Regions from separate parts of the Klebsiella oxytoca genome, predicted to be linked through region 2. Evidence: predicted binding sites of a transcription regulator. Region 2 holds the regulator's gene; each other region holds the start of a gene.

Region 1 (4,214 bases), 2.6 Mb from region 2:
CGCGTATTGCCATTGGTCACGGGCAAATGCGGGAGCGCGAGCTTGAACGGGTAATGAACGATTTCCACCACCAGCGCTTTAACGTCCTGGTGTGCACCACTATTATTGAAACCGGCATCGACATCCCGACGGCGAACACCATTATTATCGAGCGCGCCGATCACTTCGGTCTGGCGCAGCTGCACCAGCTGCGCGGCCGCGTTGGTCGTTCACATCATCAGGCCTATGCCTGGCTACTGACGCCGCATCCGAAAGCGATGACCACCGATGCGCAAAAACGCCTTGAGGCTATCGCGTCGCTGGAAGATCTTGGCGCCGGATTCGCGCTGGCCACCCATGACCTTGAAATTCGCGGCGCGGGGGAACTACTGGGCGAAGATCAGAGCGGCTCCATGGAAACCATCGGCTTCTCACTCTATATGGAGCTGCTGGAAAACGCCGTTGATGCGCTGAAGGCCGGGCGCGAGCCCTCTCTGGAGGATCTCACCAGCCAGCAGACCGAAGTTGAACTCCGTATGCCATCGCTGCTGCCGGACGACTTTATCCCGGATGTGAATACCCGCCTGTCGTTCTACAAGCGCATCGCCAGCGCGAAGAACGAGAATGAGCTGGAGGAGATCAAAGTTGAGCTGATCGATCGCTTTGGCCTGCTGCCGGATCCGGCAAGAAACCTGCTCGACATCGCCCGATTGCGCCAGCAGGCGCAGAAGCTGGGGATCCGTAAGCTTGAGAGCAACGAAAAAGGCGGCACCATTGAGTTTAACGAGAAGAATAACGTTAACCCGCTCTGGCTGATTGGCCTGCTGCAGAAGCAGCCGCAGCACTATCGTCTGGATGGCCCGACGCGTCTGAAGTTTATGCAGGATCTCGCCGAGCGCAAAACGCGAATGGACTGGGTGCGGCAGTTTATTCGTCTGCTGGAAGAGAACGCTACCGCCTAGCGATAACCGGGATACGATCTACAGGTCGTATCCCGGCCCTGTTTTCAGATTCGGCAAAATTTACAAACATTTTGCATTCCCCTGCACTTCCCAACACTCGCTCCCTCATAATCTTAAGGCCTCTTCGTATAAAAATAACCACTTACTTATTATGGAATTATGGTGATGAAAAGCTTTTCGCGTATTTCACTCTGGCTGGGGATGGTAGCTATCGCCGCCGCGCTGACGCTGCCTGCTCGCGCCAACACCTGGCCACTGCCGCCTCCGGGCAGCCGCCTGGTGGGGCAAAACCAGTTTCACGTGGTCGAAAATAACGGCGGCTCTCTCGAAGCGATCGCTAAAAAGTACAACGTTGGCTTCCTGGCTCTTCTCCAGGCTAACCCCGGAGTCGATCCTTATGTTCCGCGAGCCGGTAGCGTGCTGACTATTCCGCTGCAAACCCTGCTGCCCGACGCGCCTCGTGAAGGGTTAGTTCTCAACCTGGCCGAGCTTCGTCTCTACTATTATCCACCCGGAAAAAGTGAAGTGACCGTGTATCCTATCGGTATTGGGCAGCTCGGCGGCGATACGATTACCCCGACGATGGTCACCACCGTCTCCGACAAACGCGCCAACCCAACGTGGACGCCAACGGCCAATATTCGCGCCCGCTATAAAGCAATGGGGATTGACCTGCCTGCCGTCATGCCTGCCGGGCCAGATAATCCGATGGGACATCATGCCATTCGCCTGGCGGCTTACGGCGGCGTCTATCTGCTGCACGGCACCAACGCTGACTTCGGCATCGGCATGCGCGTCAGCTCCGGCTGTATTCGCCTGCGCGATGACGACATCAAAGCGTTGTACAACGAAATAACCCCAGGCACGAAGGTCACGATCATTAACACGCCAATCAAAGTATCCGTTGAGCCGAACGGAGCCCGGCTGGTAGAAGTGCACCAGCCGCTGTCGAAGCATATTGATGACGATCCGCAGACGCTGCCAATTACTCTTAACGACAGCATGCAGGCATTCAGGCAGGCGCAGTTGACCGATGCTGAAGTTATGGAGCGGGCGATGACGCTACGTTCAGGTATGCCGATTGATGTCACCCGTCACCATCACATCACGGAGCAGTCGCTCTAGCCTACCGGGTCATAGCCATAAAAAAACCGCCTTCTGAACTGAAGGCGGTTTTTTTGTGGCAAGTGACAAATAACAACGTACTGCTTTTCTGCGGTCCGCAGCGTCATAAAAGGGGTGGACGCCGCATCTCGTCAGGGAACAACTTATTTCTTACTCAACGTGGACTGCTGAAGGGATCAGGCCCACGCATAATCAGTGGCATAACAGGGGAATGCAAAAAATTATTTGTAGATAACCGCAGTCCCGTGCAGGGTGTTCGGCCCGGTTACGGAAGTAATACGGTAAGAGGTTGCCCCCATTTCTTCCGCTTTTTGCGCCAGCTGATCTTCCAGCGAACCGAGGTTAGTCCCGGCAGTAGCGGAGACGGTACCGATTTTATGCTGACCAGCCGGAGTTGACTGTACTTCTACAGCAGCAAAGCTGGCGAAAGAAAGCGAGCTGAGAACGGCGGCAATGGCTAAAGTTTTAACGTTTTTCATGATGATTAAACCTGTGCAGATGAATGTTTTTGTAGGGGTGAACGCATTTACTTAACGATCGATAGGTAAATAATAGTGTGATCCAGGTCACACGTCAAATATTTTTATAACGCCCGTATAACTATTTATAAACAGTTTAAAATTCATACATATATGAATTATTTATTTTTAGACCGCCATCGCTGGCAGCTTGTGGGGTTTATTTTTATAATGACCACTCAACACATCAATAAAGGTACAGCGGCACCATGACAACTGACGTTCAAAGTTGCACGAAAAAAAGCCGTGGCCGACCGAAAGTGTTCGACAGGGAAGCGGCGCTGGATAAGGCCATGACACTCTTCTGGCAGCACGGCTATGAAGCCACCTCTCTTGCCGATCTGGTAGAAGCAACCGGCGCAAAAGCGCCTACGCTCTACGCGGAATTTGTGAATAAAGAGGGGTTGTTTCGCGCGGTGCTGGATCGCTATATCTCGCGTTTTGCCGCCAGACACGAGGCGCTGTTGTTTGACGAAGATAAAACAGTCGATCGGGCATTACGCGATTATTTCACCGCCGTCGCGACCTGTTTCACCAGCAAAGAGACGCCGGCAGGCTGTTTTATGATTAACACCTCTGCCGCGCTGGCAGCATCATCAACCGACATCGCTAATACCGTGAAATCGCGGCACGCGATGCAGGAACAGACGCTTACGCAGTTTCTCCAGCAGCGGCAGCTGCGCGGCGAACTGCCGGCAGATGGCGACGTGCGTCAGCTGGCGCTGTTCCTTAACTGCATATTACAAGGTATGTCTATCGGCGCACGCGAAGGTGCCGACTTCACGAAGATCATGCAAATTGCCGAAACCACGCTACGCCTGTGGCCTCAGGTTCTTCAGCGTTAACTCCCTTCACCGGTGGATTCTCCACCGGTTCCCCGCCTTATCCTTACATTAACTAATGTTTTCAGTAAGTTATTTTGTTTATTTCATGAGAATGATATTGATAACAATAATCAATACGGGCAAAATCCACTATTAATTATTTCTGTTTATTTCACCATGTAACCACCGGTACTCCCGTACCGGAAAACTAAAACAACGATCCCGTAAGCCCAGAATAATTCGAGTTGCAGGACAAAACGGATAACCGTTTTGCATAGCGCTTACTGTGACCCCGAAGGGGTGAGGCCGAATCACGCGATAAGTGAACGCATCCCCGCAAGCGATTCGGGTGAGCGCCAAATCTGTCCGTAACAGATTTGAACGCCGTGTGGCTGCCGCCCTGAAGGCAAGACTCATGGATGAGCCGAGTAACAAAGTCAGCACACCTGCAGCTTGAAGAATGACGGGCATAAACTCATAAAAGGAATGAGCATGAAAAAGCGTCTCTGGGTGCTTAACCCACTGCTGCTGGCAACGGCCCTGCCCGCCTGGGCTGCTGATGATAATATGATCGTCAGCGCTAACCGAACGCACCGTACCGTAGCCGAAATGGCCCAGACCACCTGGGTTATCGAAGGCCAGGAAATTGAACAGCAGGTTCAGGGCGGGAAAGAATTCAAAGACGTGCTGGCGCAGCTAATCCCCGGCATCGACGTCAGCAGCCAGGGACGAACTAACTACGGCATGAATATGCGCGGCCGCGCGATTGTCGTATTGATTGACGGCGTTCGTCTTAACTCTTCCCG
Region 2 (4,214 bases):
GTCAATCTTGAGTGGATCCAGAAGCTTATCCGCGACACCAGCGAACGCGGGCACTCTCGTGAGGCGGTGATGGATTCCGTCGTCCGCTCAATGGAAGATTACATCAACTTTATCACCCCGCAGTTTTCGCGCACCCATCTCAACTTCCAGCGTGTACCGACGGTGGATACGTCCAACCCGTTTGCGGCTAAAGCCATCCCTTCGCTGGATGAAAGCTTTGTCGTCATTCACTTTCGGAATCTGAAAAATATCGATTTCCCCTGGCTGCTGGCGATGCTGCAGGGTTCATTTATCTCACATATGAATACGCTGGTGGTTCCGGGCGGAAAAATGGGACTGGCGATGGAGCTTATTATGGCGCCGCTGGTCGAACGGCTGATGGAAGGCAGAAAAATTAGCTAAGAAGCCAATCCCGGCAGCACGATTGCACTGCCGGGGTCCGGTCGCTTTACCCTTCGATGACTTCATAAGAGTGGGTAATGTTTACCGCTTTCTCCAGCATCAGCGCCACCGAGCAATATTTTTCCGCCGACAGGTCGACAGCGCGGGAAACGGCTGCATCTTTCAGCTCTTTACCGGTCACAATAAAATGCAGGTTGATATGGGTAAACAGACGCGGCGCTTCTTCGCGACGCTCAGAAGTCAGCTTAACTTCGCAGTTGGTAACGTTATGCCGACCCTTCTGCAAAATGGACACGACATCAATCGCGCTGCATCCGCCCGCCGCCATTAGCACCATTTCCATTGGGCTCGGCGCTTTATCCCCGGAATTGCCGTCCATCAGAATCTGGTGACCGGAAGCCGACTCACCGATGAAGGTTAACCCTTCAACCCACTTCACTCGCGCTTGCATAAATTTAACTCCAGGTCTGTAATTTTCCTGACAGATTACGCGCACATAACATTTCTCGCAACGGAAGGCGACCTGGGTCATGCTGAAGCGAGACACCAGGAGACATGCAGCGAAAGCTATGCTAAAACAGTCTTGATGCTACAGTAATACATTGATGTACTGCATGTATGCAGAGGAGTTCACATTACAGGCTGCAGAAAACTTTCAGCCGGATTCCCAGGTACAGGGATTCAATACGATTGCATGCCCGGATGCCGTGTTGTGTCGGCACCCGGAGATAGCTTATAACAGAGGATAACCGCGCATGGTGCTTGGCAAACCGCAAACAGACCCTACCCTTGAATGGTTCTTGTCTCATTGCCACATTCATAAGTACCCATCAAAGAGCACGCTGATCCACCAGGGTGAGAAAGCAGAAACGTTGTACTACATCGTTAAAGGCTCCGTGGCTGTACTCATCAAGGATGAAGAAGGTAAAGAGATGATCCTCTCTTACCTCAACCAGGGCGATTTCATCGGTGAATTAGGCCTGTTTGAAGAAGGTCAGGAGCGTAGCGCCTGGGTACGTGCGAAAACCGCATGTGAAGTGGCCGAGATCTCCTACAAAAAATTCCGTCAGCTGATCCAGGTAAACCCGGATATCCTGATGCGTCTATCTTCGCAAATGGCACGCCGTCTGCAGGTTACATCTGAGAAAGTGGGCAACCTTGCCTTCCTCGACGTTACCGGTCGTATCGCTCAGACGCTGCTGAATCTGGCAAAACAGCCGGATGCGATGACCCACCCGGACGGTATGCAAATTAAAATTACTCGTCAGGAAATCGGTCAGATCGTCGGATGCTCTCGCGAGACCGTGGGTCGTATTCTGAAAATGCTGGAAGATCAAAACCTGATCTCCGCGCACGGTAAAACTATCGTCGTCTACGGTACCCGTTAAGTCGGTAAAACGGCGTATTGCCAGACAATACGCCGTTTTTGTTTTCTCCCCATGTGGCGCAGGCTGATTTACCACCCTGAAGTCAACTATGCACTGCGGCAAACGCTGGTGTTGTGTCTGCCGGTCGCCATTGGTCTTCTGTTTGGCCATTTACAGCAGGGGCTTCTGTTTTCTCTTGTTCCCGCCTGCTGCAACATTGCCGGGCTGGATACGCCGCATAAACGTTTCTTCAAACGTCTGATTATCGGCGGCTGCCTGTTTGCTGGCTGTAGCCTGATTGTCCAGCTCCTCCTGCTGCGTGAAATCCCGCTGCCGATTATTCTCACGGGCCTCGCGCTTATCCTCGGCGTCACTGCCGAAATCAGCCCGCTGCATGCCAGGCTGCTGCCAGCCTCGCTTATCGCGGCTATCTTTACTCTGAGTCTCGCAGGCAATATGCCGGTCTGGGAGCCGCTGCTGATCTATGCCCTCGGCACCCTGTGGTATGGCGTTTTTAACTGGTTCTGGTTTTGGCTATGGCGCGAACAGCCGCTGCGCGAGTCCCTGAGCCTGCTTTACCGGGAATTAGCCAACTACTGCGAGGCTAAATACAGTCTGCTTACCCAGCATACGGACCCCACCACATCTCTGCCCCCGCTGCTTAATCGCCAACAAAAGGTGGTGGATCTGATTACCCAGTGCTATCAGCAGATGCATATGCTGGCGGCCAATCAGCGCAGCGATCACAAACGCCTGCTGCGCGCTTTCCAGGTCGGGCTGGACCTGCAGGAGCATATTTCCGTCAGCCTTCATCAGCCGGAAGAGGTACAGAAGCTGGTGGAACGCAGCCACGCTGAAGCGGTGATCCGCTGGAGCGCACAAACCGTTGCCGCCCGCCTGCGGGAACTGGCGGACGATCTGCTCTACCATCGCTATCCTCGGCGCTTTCAGATGGATAAGCAGATCGGTGCGCTGGAAAAAATCGCTTCGCAGCATCCGGATAATCCTGTCGGGCAGTTTTGCGCCTGGCACTTCAGCCGTATTGCCCGGGTTCTGCGCACCCAGCGCCCGCTTTACGCGCGGAATCTGATGGCGGATAAAACCCGCCGTCTGCCGCTGCTGCCGGCGTTGAAAAACTATCTGTCGTTTAAATCACCGGCGTTACGTAACGCCGCTCGGATCAGCGTTATGTTGAGCGCAGCCAGCCTGATGGGCAGCGCGCTGCACCTGCCAAAACCCTACTGGATCCTGATGACGGTGCTATTCGTGACGCAAAACGGCTACGGCGCGACGCGGGTACGCATTGTCCACCGGGCTGCCGGGACGATAGCTGGATTGTTAATAGCCGGACTGACGCTGCACTTTCACGTCCCTGAAGGCTATACGCTGACCGCGATGCTGTTCATTACGCTGTTAAGCTATCTGATTATTCGCAAACATTACGGCTGGGCAATGGTCGGATTTACGGTCACCGCGGTTTATACCCTGCAGTTGCTCACCCTGAACGGCGAGCAGTTCATCATCGCCAGACTGATTGATACCCTGATTGGTTGTTTGATCGCCTTCGGTGGAATGGTCTGGCTATGGCCGCAGTGGCAAAGCGGCCTGCTGCGCAAAAATGCTCACGATGCGCTGGAAGCCGATCAGGAGGCCATCAGGCTTATTCTTAGCGACGACCATCAGGCACCGGCGCTGGCCTATCAGCGAATGCTCGTCAATCAGGCGCACAACGCGCTGTTCAACTCGCTGAATCAGGCGATGCAGGAGCCCGGCTTTAACTCGCACTATCTGGAAGATATGAAGCTGTGGGTGACGCATAGCCAGTTTATTGTCGAGCATATCAATGCCATGACTACTCTGGCGCGTGAGCACAATATGCTGACGCCGGCTCTGGCGCAGCGTTATCTGGAGTCCTGCGAAATTGCGCTACAGCGCTGTCAGCAGCGGCTGGATACCGACGGGCCGGGCAGCGCAGGAGATGTGAATATTATGGAAGCGCAGGATGCCGAGGTTCCTCGCGGCCCGCTCAGCACAATGGAGCAGCATTTGCAGCGCATCCTCGGACACCTGAACACCATGCACACCATTTCATCGGTGGCATGGCGTCAGCGTCCACATCATGGTATCTGGCTACGCGCGACTAAGCGCTAAGCACGCTTTCAACCGCCCGGGCAAAGCGCGCCATACCTTCAGCAATATCGCTGTCATCAATTACCAGAGAAGGCACAAAACGCATCACATCCGGCCCCGCATTGAGGACCATCACGCCCGCTTCCGCAGCCGCATACAGGAAATCACGCGCCCGCCCATGGTACTGCGGCTTCAGTTCGGCGCCGATAAGCAGGCCCATTCCACGAATATCGCTGAACAGATCGAACCGCGCGTCAATCTGCTGAAGGTGCTGAACAAACAGTTCGCGCTTCGCCGTGACGCCATCCAGCACTT
Region 3 (4,214 bases), 2.0 Mb from region 2:
GCTGGCCCTCGGCGGCCTTATCGTCGGCCTGCTGTCGCTGATGGTTCCGGCAGTATGGGGAAATGGCTATAGCGTTGTACAAAGCTATCTTCTGTCGCCGCCCCTGTTTAGCTCAGTATTTATGGTGTTTGTCTGCAAGCTATTCGCTGTACTGGCCAGCAGCGGCTCCGGCGCCCCGGGCGGCGTGTTTACGCCAACGCTATTTGTCGGTCTCGGCGTCGGTATGCTATTCGCGAACCTGACGGGGCTATGGCTGCCTGATTATCAGGGGATTGCGATAATGATGGGATTAACCGGGATGGCGGCATTTCTGGCTGCCACAACCCATGCGCCGATTATGTCAACGCTGATGATTTGTGAAATGACCGGACAGTACGTTTTACTGCCCGGTTTACTGATTGCCAGCGTGCTGGCATCGGTGATATCGCGGACGTTACGCCGGGATTCGATCTACCGCCATCATCTCGCCGAGCATCGATAAGTCGATATACTGGCTCAGCTCACGCTGTTCTGCGCGCGGTAAATAGGGTAATTCGCCGATAAGCGGCGCCGGCAATTTTTTACTCAGCACATCGATGATTTCAGCGTAGTGCGCCAGACCCGGGTTAATGCGGTTAGCTACCCAGCCAATCAGCGGCAGGCCATCGTTGGCAATCGCCTGCGCGGTAAGCAGGGCATGGTTGATACAGCCCTCCTGAATACCAACCACCATTAATACCGGCAGCTGTTCCTGCACCACCCATTCTGAAAGCGGACGCAGGTCGTTCATCAGGCTACGCCAGCCGCCGGTGCCTTCAACCACCACATGTTCCACCTGGCCGCTGAGACGCTGCAGGCCATCCGAAAGCAGTCCGTAGTTGATCGGGCAGCTGTGCGCCACGCTGCTTTCATCTTCGCTTAACGCGATGGGATTGACAGCATCATACGGTAACACCAGCGAAGACACGCTCTGTAAGACCAGCGCATCTTTGTTCCGCAGTCCGTCAGGCGTCTCTTTACTACCCTTCGCCACAGGCTTGTACCCGGCGACGCTTTTGCCGCTGGCAGCCAGTGCCTGCAACAGCGCACGGGAAACCACTGTCTTTCCGACAGCAGTGTCAGTACCTGTTATGAAGAAACGCTTAAACATCACTAACCCCACAGTTATGTTGATGAAATATACGGGAGAGAAATAATCAACTGTGGAAAAAGTCTACGCGAAGCGGCCCAAGGCCGGCTTGAGATAGCGCAATTTTTGGTGTGAATACGAAAAAATGTTAACCCTGTAACAGTCGTATCAGCAGCGATCCGTTATAGAGGGCATCCTTGACTAAGGCCGCGCCAGCCATCGTTCCCCGGTTAGAAAATTGAGTGCTTTCTACCGCGATATGTCGGCTGTAAGCCGGTAACGATTGTTGCCGAATACAATCAGATATTGCCGGAAACAGGATGTCCGACGCCTGGTTAAAAGGAGAGCCAATGAGGATTTTTTGCGGATTGAAGAGGTTCACCATAATTGCCAGAATTCGCCCGACATGGTTCCCTACGCCGCTGATAATGTCGCGCGCCAGTAAATCTCCCTGCAGCGCGGCCTGACACAGCCACTCCACGCTTAGCGGCTGCTGGTGCAGCATCGAACTCATCGATTTAGCCATTCGCACCTGCGCCAGCTCCAGCACGCTCTCCACGCTGGCGATGGTCTCCAGACAGCCGTGGTTGCCACAGTAACAGCGCTTACCATAAGGATCGACCTGGGTGTGTCCAATTTCCACCAGGCTACTGCTGCCGGCATGCAGCAGGCGTCCATCGGTGATCACGCCTGCGCCCACGTTATGGTCAATCACCACCTGAACCACGTCCCGCGCGCCTCTTGACGCGCCAAACAACGATTCGGCCATGGTCCACGCGCTGATATCGTGCTGAATGTAAACCGACACGCCGGTATGGTTAGCTAAAATCTCGCCAAGCGGCATATCCTTAACGTCTTCATAAAAAGGCATCCGATGAATGATACCGTTCTCAGTATCAATAATCCCCGGCATGGTGACGGCGATGGCGGTTAAACGTTCCAGCTTCTTTTGGTGACGAATAAAAAACTGATCAACGTGATCGAGCAAGCGGGTCGCGAAAGGCTGAACGTGCTGTATTTCCAGTTCCAGCTGCTCTTCCACTACCAGCGCGCTGCTTAAATCCCGAAGCGCGAGATGGATTTCGCCGCGGCTGATACGCACAGAGAGATAATGCCAGGCTTCGGTTTCCACCATTAACCCAACGGCAGGTCGTCCCCGGCTTCCGGGTTCCTGTATTTCCGTTTCCTGGACCAGATGAGCTTCCAGCATTTCGCGGACAATTTTGGTGATACTGGCGGGGGCCAGCTGCGCGAAGCGCGAAAGGTCGATGCGCGATACCGGGCCAAGCTGATCAATCAGGCGATAAACCGCGCCCGCGTTGGTCTGCTTTATTTGATCGATATGGCCTGGCTGACTGTCCGCTACCACCGTTGACTCCCTTTATTTTCGCGCTTCGAAATAAACTGAGGGCTATGGTGAAACACTTCAACGGTACTCGTCAAATTTTTGCTTAGCCTTGTGATTTACCGCACATTTTTAGCCCTTATTTGTCTTAAAAATCTCACGTAACGCTGGCAAGCAGCGATTCACGAAAACGTCGGGCCGCCTGCCCCTGTTCGCGATGCTTAGACCACACCAGCCACATTTCCGATATCGCGTCCTGTTCTTCGATGGGCAGCCAACACATATCCGACAGCTGAACCCGCCTGAACGACGCCGGCAATATCGACACCCCCAGCCCGGCGGCAACCAGGCCGATGATAGTCATCGCTTCCCCCACCTCCTGAGTAATGACCGGCGTCAGCCCGTAGCGGCGCATCAAGCCCAGAATATCGTCATACAGGCCGGTACCGACATGGGGATCGAAAAACACGAACGGCTCCCGCGCCAGTTCTCGCAGGCTAACGGCAGGCTGAGTCGCCAGCGGGTGATCCCTCGGTACCATCGCCAGCAGCGGCTCACGCAGCACTCTCTCCCAGAGCAGCGTATCCGGCAGTTGCGTATTACGCATTAGCCCCAGATCCAGCGCGCCTTCGTTCAGCGGGACGATTTGCTCACGGGTATTGGTTTCCCGAGTCTGAATATGCACATCAGGGTAACGGCGGCGAAAAGTCGACAGCGTGTCAGATACCGCCTTGATAAAGGGCGCCGAAGAGGTAAACCCGATGCGCAGCTCGCCGGTTTCCCCCTGATGCAGACGCGCGGCGCGCGCGGCGGCATCGTCTACCTGAGCGAGGATCTGTCGGCTGTCGGCCAAAAACTGCCTTCCTGCCTCGGTCAGGCTGACGCTACGGTTAGTTCGGGCAAAAAGACGGGCGCCAATTTGCTGTTCGAGGATTTGAATCTGCTGGCTGAGCGGCGGCTGAGAGATGTTCAGCCGCGCCGCCGCATGGCCGAAATGCAGCTCTTCAGCTACCGCAATAAAGTAACGCAGATGGCGCAGTTCAATATTCATATTTAAAACATCTTATTTGAGATTATTAATATATTAGACAGAATATTTACCTTTTCATACTCTGAATAAGGGGCCAATGCGCCGCTCAACTCTCTGTTAAACAGCAAGGATTTTCCGTGAGTCGTACAACTACCGCTGATACCGTCCCGGCACACGACATCAGCGACATGATTGCACCGCAGCCAAATCAGTTTATTAAACGCGGTACTCCGCAATTTATTCGCGTTACTCTCGCCCTCTTTTCTGCCGGACTGGCGACCTTCGCGCTGCTTTATTGTGTGCAGCCGATCCTGCCGGTGCTCTCCAGCGAATTTGGCGTCTCACCGGCCAGCAGTAGTATTTCCCTGTCGATTTCCACGGCCATGCTGGCGGTGGGCCTGCTGTTTACCGGGCCATTATCCGACGCTATTGGCCGCAAGCAGGTGATGGTTACCGCGCTAATGCTGGCTTCCTGCTGCTCCCTGCTGTCGACGATGATGTCCAGCTGGCATGGGATCCTGATTATGCGAGCCCTGATTGGCCTGTCATTAAGCGGCGTGGCGGCGGTCGGTATGACCTACCTGAGCGAAGAGATCCACCCCAGCGTAGTGGCTTTCTCCATGGGGCTGTATATCAGCGGTAACTCTATTGGCGGTATGAGCGGCCGTCTGCTGACCGGGGTATTCACTGATTTTTTCGGCTGGCGAATTGCGCTGGCGGTCATTAGCGGC
Region 4 (4,214 bases), 1.2 Mb from region 2:
ATTCTCCGTACCTTTTGCGCTGCAAAAAAGCGATCAGATCAGTATATAACTATTCGGTGATACGACGATAGACCGTTGGCGTAATTTCAGGCGCTTTATCGTCAAGTTTAATGGCCGCTTTAACGGCCCTGGCGGCTTCCTGCCAGCTGTTTTCATCTTTAGCATGGATAACCGCCAGCGGCTGCTGTGTATCAATGCGCGCGCCGAGAGGAACCATGTCGGTAAAGCCGACGCTGTAATCAATCAGATCCGATGCCTGGCGGCGTCCGCCGCCCATGGAGACCACCGCCATGCCCAGCGCGCGAGTGTCCATTTCGGCAACAAATCCTTCGCCTTCGGCGTAGACCGCTTTGCTCAGCATCGCGCCCGGCAGGTATTTATCGTAGTTTTCCACGAAATCGCCTGGGCCTTTTTGCGCTGCCACCATACGGCCAAAGACTTCTGCGGCTTTGCCGTTATCCAGCACCGCCTGAAGCTTAGCCCGCGCGTCGGCGTCGTTCTCCGCCAGCCTGCCGGAAATGAGCATCTCGACGCACAGCGCCATCGTCACCTCCAACAGCCGCGGATTGCGGTACTCGCCGGTGAGGAACTGCACGGCTTCCCGCACTTCCACCGCATTACCGGCGCTGGAGGCCAGCACCTGATTCATATCGGTCAGCAGTGCGGTCGTCCGCACGCCTGCGCCGTTAGCGACGCCAACGATCGCTTCCGCCAGCGCGGCGGAAAGCTCATAAGTCGGCATAAAAGCGCCGCTGCCGACTTTGACATCCATCACCAGCGCATCCAGCCCTTCCGCCAGTTTTTTCGCCAGGATCGAGGCGGTGATCAGCGGGATGGAATCCACCGTCGCGGTAATATCGCGGGTCGCATAAAAACGTTTGTCCGCTGGTGCCAGAGAGCTGGTCTGCCCGATAATCGCGACGCCAACATCTTTAATGATTTCACGGAAGCGGCTATCGTCCGGGAAGATATCGAAACCGGGAATCGCTTCCAGCTTGTCGAGCGTACCGCCAGTATGACCGAGGCCGCGCCCGGAGATCATCGGCACATAGCCGCCACAGGCTGCGACCATTGGTCCCAGCATCAGCGAGGTCACATCGCCTACGCCGCCGGTCGAGTGCTTATCGACGATCGGTCCGTTGAGGTTAAGGCTCTTCCAGTCCAGAACGGTACCTGAATCCCGCATCGCCATGGTCAGCGAAACGCGTTCCGGCATAGACATATCGTGGAAAAAAATGGTCATCGCCAGAGCAGCTATCTGCCCTTCTGAAATAGTGTTATCGCGGATACCGTTGATGAAAAAACGAATTTCTTCATCACTCAGCGCATGACCATCGCGTTTTTTACGAATAATTTCTTGTGCGAGAAACAAGATAACCTCCCGGGGAAAGAGTCAAAGACCAACCACAGGCCGGACGACATCCGGCCTTACGGTCAGGCAAATTACGTTTTAGTAGCTGCTGGCGCTCTTACCATCGCCGTGTCCCAGCGCTTTAAGCAGGCTTGCCAGCAGGCTGGAAGCGCCAAAGCGGTAGTGGCGAGAGTCTGCCCATTCGGCACCGAACAGTTCATCGGCAATGGCGAGGAATTTTTGCGCGTCTTCTGCGCTACGCACGCCGCCTGCCGGTTTGAAGCCCACGCTCTGCTGAACGCCCATATCACGAATAACTTCCAGCATGATGCGCGCGCTTTCCGGCGTTGCGTTCACCGGAACTTTGCCGGTAGACGTTTTGATGAAATCGGCACCGGCTTTGATGGAGATTTCAGACGCTTTACGAATCAGCGCCTCTTCTTTCAGCTCTCCGGTTTCGATAATCACTTTTAGCAAAACGTTTGCCGCCGCACAGGCTTCCTTACAGGCTTTCACCAGGTCAAAACCCACCTGTTCGTTACCCGCAATCAGCGCACGGTAAGGGAACACGACGTCAACTTCATCGGCACCGTAAGCAATCGCCGCGCGGGTTTCCGCCAGGGCGATATCAATATCATCGTTGCCGTGCGGGAAGTTGGTCACCGTCGCGATGCGGATATCCGGGGTTCCCTGCTCGTTCAGCGTCTTACGAGCGATCGGGATAAAGCGCGGATAGATACACACTGCGGCAGTGTTACCTACCGGTGTTTTGGCCTGACGACACAGCGCGATCACTTTTTCATTGGTGTCATCATCGTTCAGGGTTGTCAGGTCCATCAGTTTCAACGCGCGCAGGCTGCTTGCAGTTAAATCAGTCATTTCATACTCCGACGGCGTATTGCCGCTTTAAAGTTTGTTCACCTTGCGAGTCTGTTACTATTGTAACATTCCCTCGCCGCTACACTTCGATATACATCACAGTTAATGAAAACTAATCACCAATTTGCATTGCTGTAACGTGATATTAATCACATAAATTATCTTATGGCTGGCGCTCAACGAGTAAAACGCTCGGTAAGCATAATCAGCAATCTCAGCGCCGACCTAATGTTATTATTATAACATAACCACTCGTAACAACTCGACGTCAGTGCGCACATTTTGTGCGAGAAAATGCAAAAAAGCTCGCTAGCCATTGATAAACAGAGCGTTGAAGCATGATGGGATTTTAACACTAAGAAGCGAGTCGCCGGCGGCTGAAGAACCGCCGGGATTTTAGCAGTCAATAACTACGGTTATAGCGCGAGGAAAACGCCTGCAATGGTGGCGCTCATCAGGTTAGAAAGCGTACCCGCCGCCACGGCCCGCATACCCAGTTGCGCAATCTCCTGTCGGCGAGTTGGCGCCATCCCGCCCAATCCACCAATCAAAATAGCAATGGACGACAGGTTGGCAAAACCGCACAGGGCAAAGGAGATAATGGCTTTGGTGTGGGTGGAAATCACCTGTAAACCTGCGGCAGCCACTTCGACGTCGGCTTTCAGATATTCGCCGAAATTCATATAAGCCACAAACTCGTTGATAATCAGCTTCTGGCCGATAAATGAACCCGCAACGGTAGCCTCATTCCACGGAACGCCAATCACCCACGCCAGCGGCGAAAAGACCCAGCCGAGAATCATTTGTAGCGACAGCTCCGGATAGTTAAACCAGCCGCCGACGCCGGAAAGAATACCGTTAACCAGGGCAATCAGCGCGATAAACGCCAGCAGCATCGCCCCGACGTTGAGCGCCAGCTGCATCCCCGAAGCTGCCCCGGATGCGGCAGCATCCAGTACGTTTGCCGGAGCCTCAGGATCGGCGTCATTTTTTTCCAGCGCCGGGCTATCTTGCGGCTGCTCAGTTTCCGGCACGATAATCTTCGCAAACAGCAGACCGCCCGGCGCTGCCATAAACGAAGCGGCAATCAGATATTCCAGCGGTACGCCCATCTGGGCATAGCCGGCGAGAACGGAGCCCGCGACCGAAGCCAGGCCCCCACACATCACCGCAAATAGCTCAGAGCGGGTCATGGTGGCGATGTAAGGACGCACGACCAGCGGCGCTTCGGTCTGACCAACAAAGATATTCGCCGTGGCAGAAAGCGATTCCGTGCGCGAGGTTTTCAGTACCGCCCGCAGCGCTCCGCCAAGAATGCGGATAACAAACTGCATGATGCCGAGATAATAAAGGACGGCGATAAGCGATGAGAAGAAGACAATCACCGGAAGGACGCGCAGAGCAAAAACAAACCCGCCGCCGCCGAAAACTTCAAACATCTTATCGGAAACCAGTCCGCCAAAAATAAAGCCGATCCCTTCATTGCCATAAGCGATAACGTTGGCAACGCCGTTTGACATAGCCAGCAGCGCCGTGCGCCCGGCCGGTACGTAGAGAATTAACGCGCCGATCCCCACCTGGATAATCCAGGCGCCGAGGACGGTACGCATATTGATGGCTTTTTGATTGCTTGAGAGGAGCACAGCGATGGCTAACAACACCACCATGCCGATAAGTCCCATGATAATTTGCATACAGAGTCCCTGTGTATTGATAGTTCAGCCTTAAAACCTCCGCGATTATAACGGTATGAAACCATCAAGCCCGCCGTAGCTCACACATTTTAAGCAAAACAATGAGATAAAAAGGCAGGAATGAGACACAGATCACTCCATAAAATATTATGGAAGAGAAAAAACCTCTTTTGTATTACAAATCATAGCATTAGCAATTTCTTCCGCAGGCTCAGGGCGAAGCTCGCATAAGGCGGAGAACACGCGAGCGACCTGTTCAGGCCTGTTCGGCTGTCCCTGGAAACCGTTCA

The links. The regulator CRP, encoded in region 2, controls carbon source genes, mostly activating them, when cyclic AMP is high. The targets are predictions, from matches to a motif close to ATGTGANNNNNNTCACAT.
Region 1: a site for CRP is predicted at 2,621-2,638, ahead of bhsA (multiple stress resistance protein BhsA). Genes of this name have one in related genera too.
Region 3: a site for CRP is predicted at 2,566-2,583, ahead of mlc (sugar metabolism global transcriptional regulator Mlc). Genes of this name have one in related genera too.
Region 4: a site for CRP is predicted at 2,368-2,385, ahead of deoC (deoxyribose-phosphate aldolase). Genes of this name have one in related genera too.

The regions. Positions count from the first base shown of each region.
Region 1 covers NZ_CP046115.1:2,220,210-2,224,423, reverse strand. The annotation lists gene mfd (transcription-repair coupling factor) at 1-941, shown strand, start outside; gene ldtC (L,D-transpeptidase LdtC) at 1,107-2,066, shown strand; gene bhsA (multiple stress resistance protein BhsA) at 2,288-2,545, opposite strand; gene GJ746_RS10215 (TetR/AcrR family transcriptional regulator) at 2,794-3,429, shown strand; gene GJ746_RS10210 (TonB-dependent siderophore receptor) at 3,901-4,214, shown strand, end outside.
Region 2 covers NZ_CP046115.1:4,965,028-4,969,241, forward strand. The annotation lists gene GJ746_RS23295 (phosphoribulokinase) at 1-402, shown strand, start outside; gene GJ746_RS23300 (OsmC family protein) at 449-853, opposite strand; gene crp (cAMP-activated global transcriptional regulator CRP) at 1,158-1,790, shown strand; gene GJ746_RS23310 (YccS/YhfK family putative transporter) at 1,842-3,920, shown strand; gene argD (bifunctional acetylornithine/succinyldiaminopimelate transaminase) at 3,910-4,214, opposite strand, start outside.
Region 3 covers NZ_CP046115.1:2,944,460-2,948,673, forward strand. The annotation lists gene clcB (voltage-gated ClC-type chloride channel ClcB) at 1-481, shown strand, start outside; gene bioD (dethiobiotin synthase) at 434-1,129, opposite strand; gene mlc (sugar metabolism global transcriptional regulator Mlc) at 1,257-2,477, opposite strand; gene GJ746_RS13700 (LysR family transcriptional regulator) at 2,611-3,504, opposite strand; gene GJ746_RS13705 (MFS transporter) at 3,621-4,214, shown strand, end outside.
Region 4 covers NZ_CP046115.1:789,460-793,673, reverse strand. The annotation lists gene deoA (thymidine phosphorylase) at 50-1,372, opposite strand; gene deoC (deoxyribose-phosphate aldolase) at 1,451-2,230, opposite strand; gene GJ746_RS03765 (NupC/NupG family nucleoside CNT transporter) at 2,647-3,924, opposite strand; gene GJ746_RS03760 (metal-dependent hydrolase) at 4,072-4,214, opposite strand, start outside.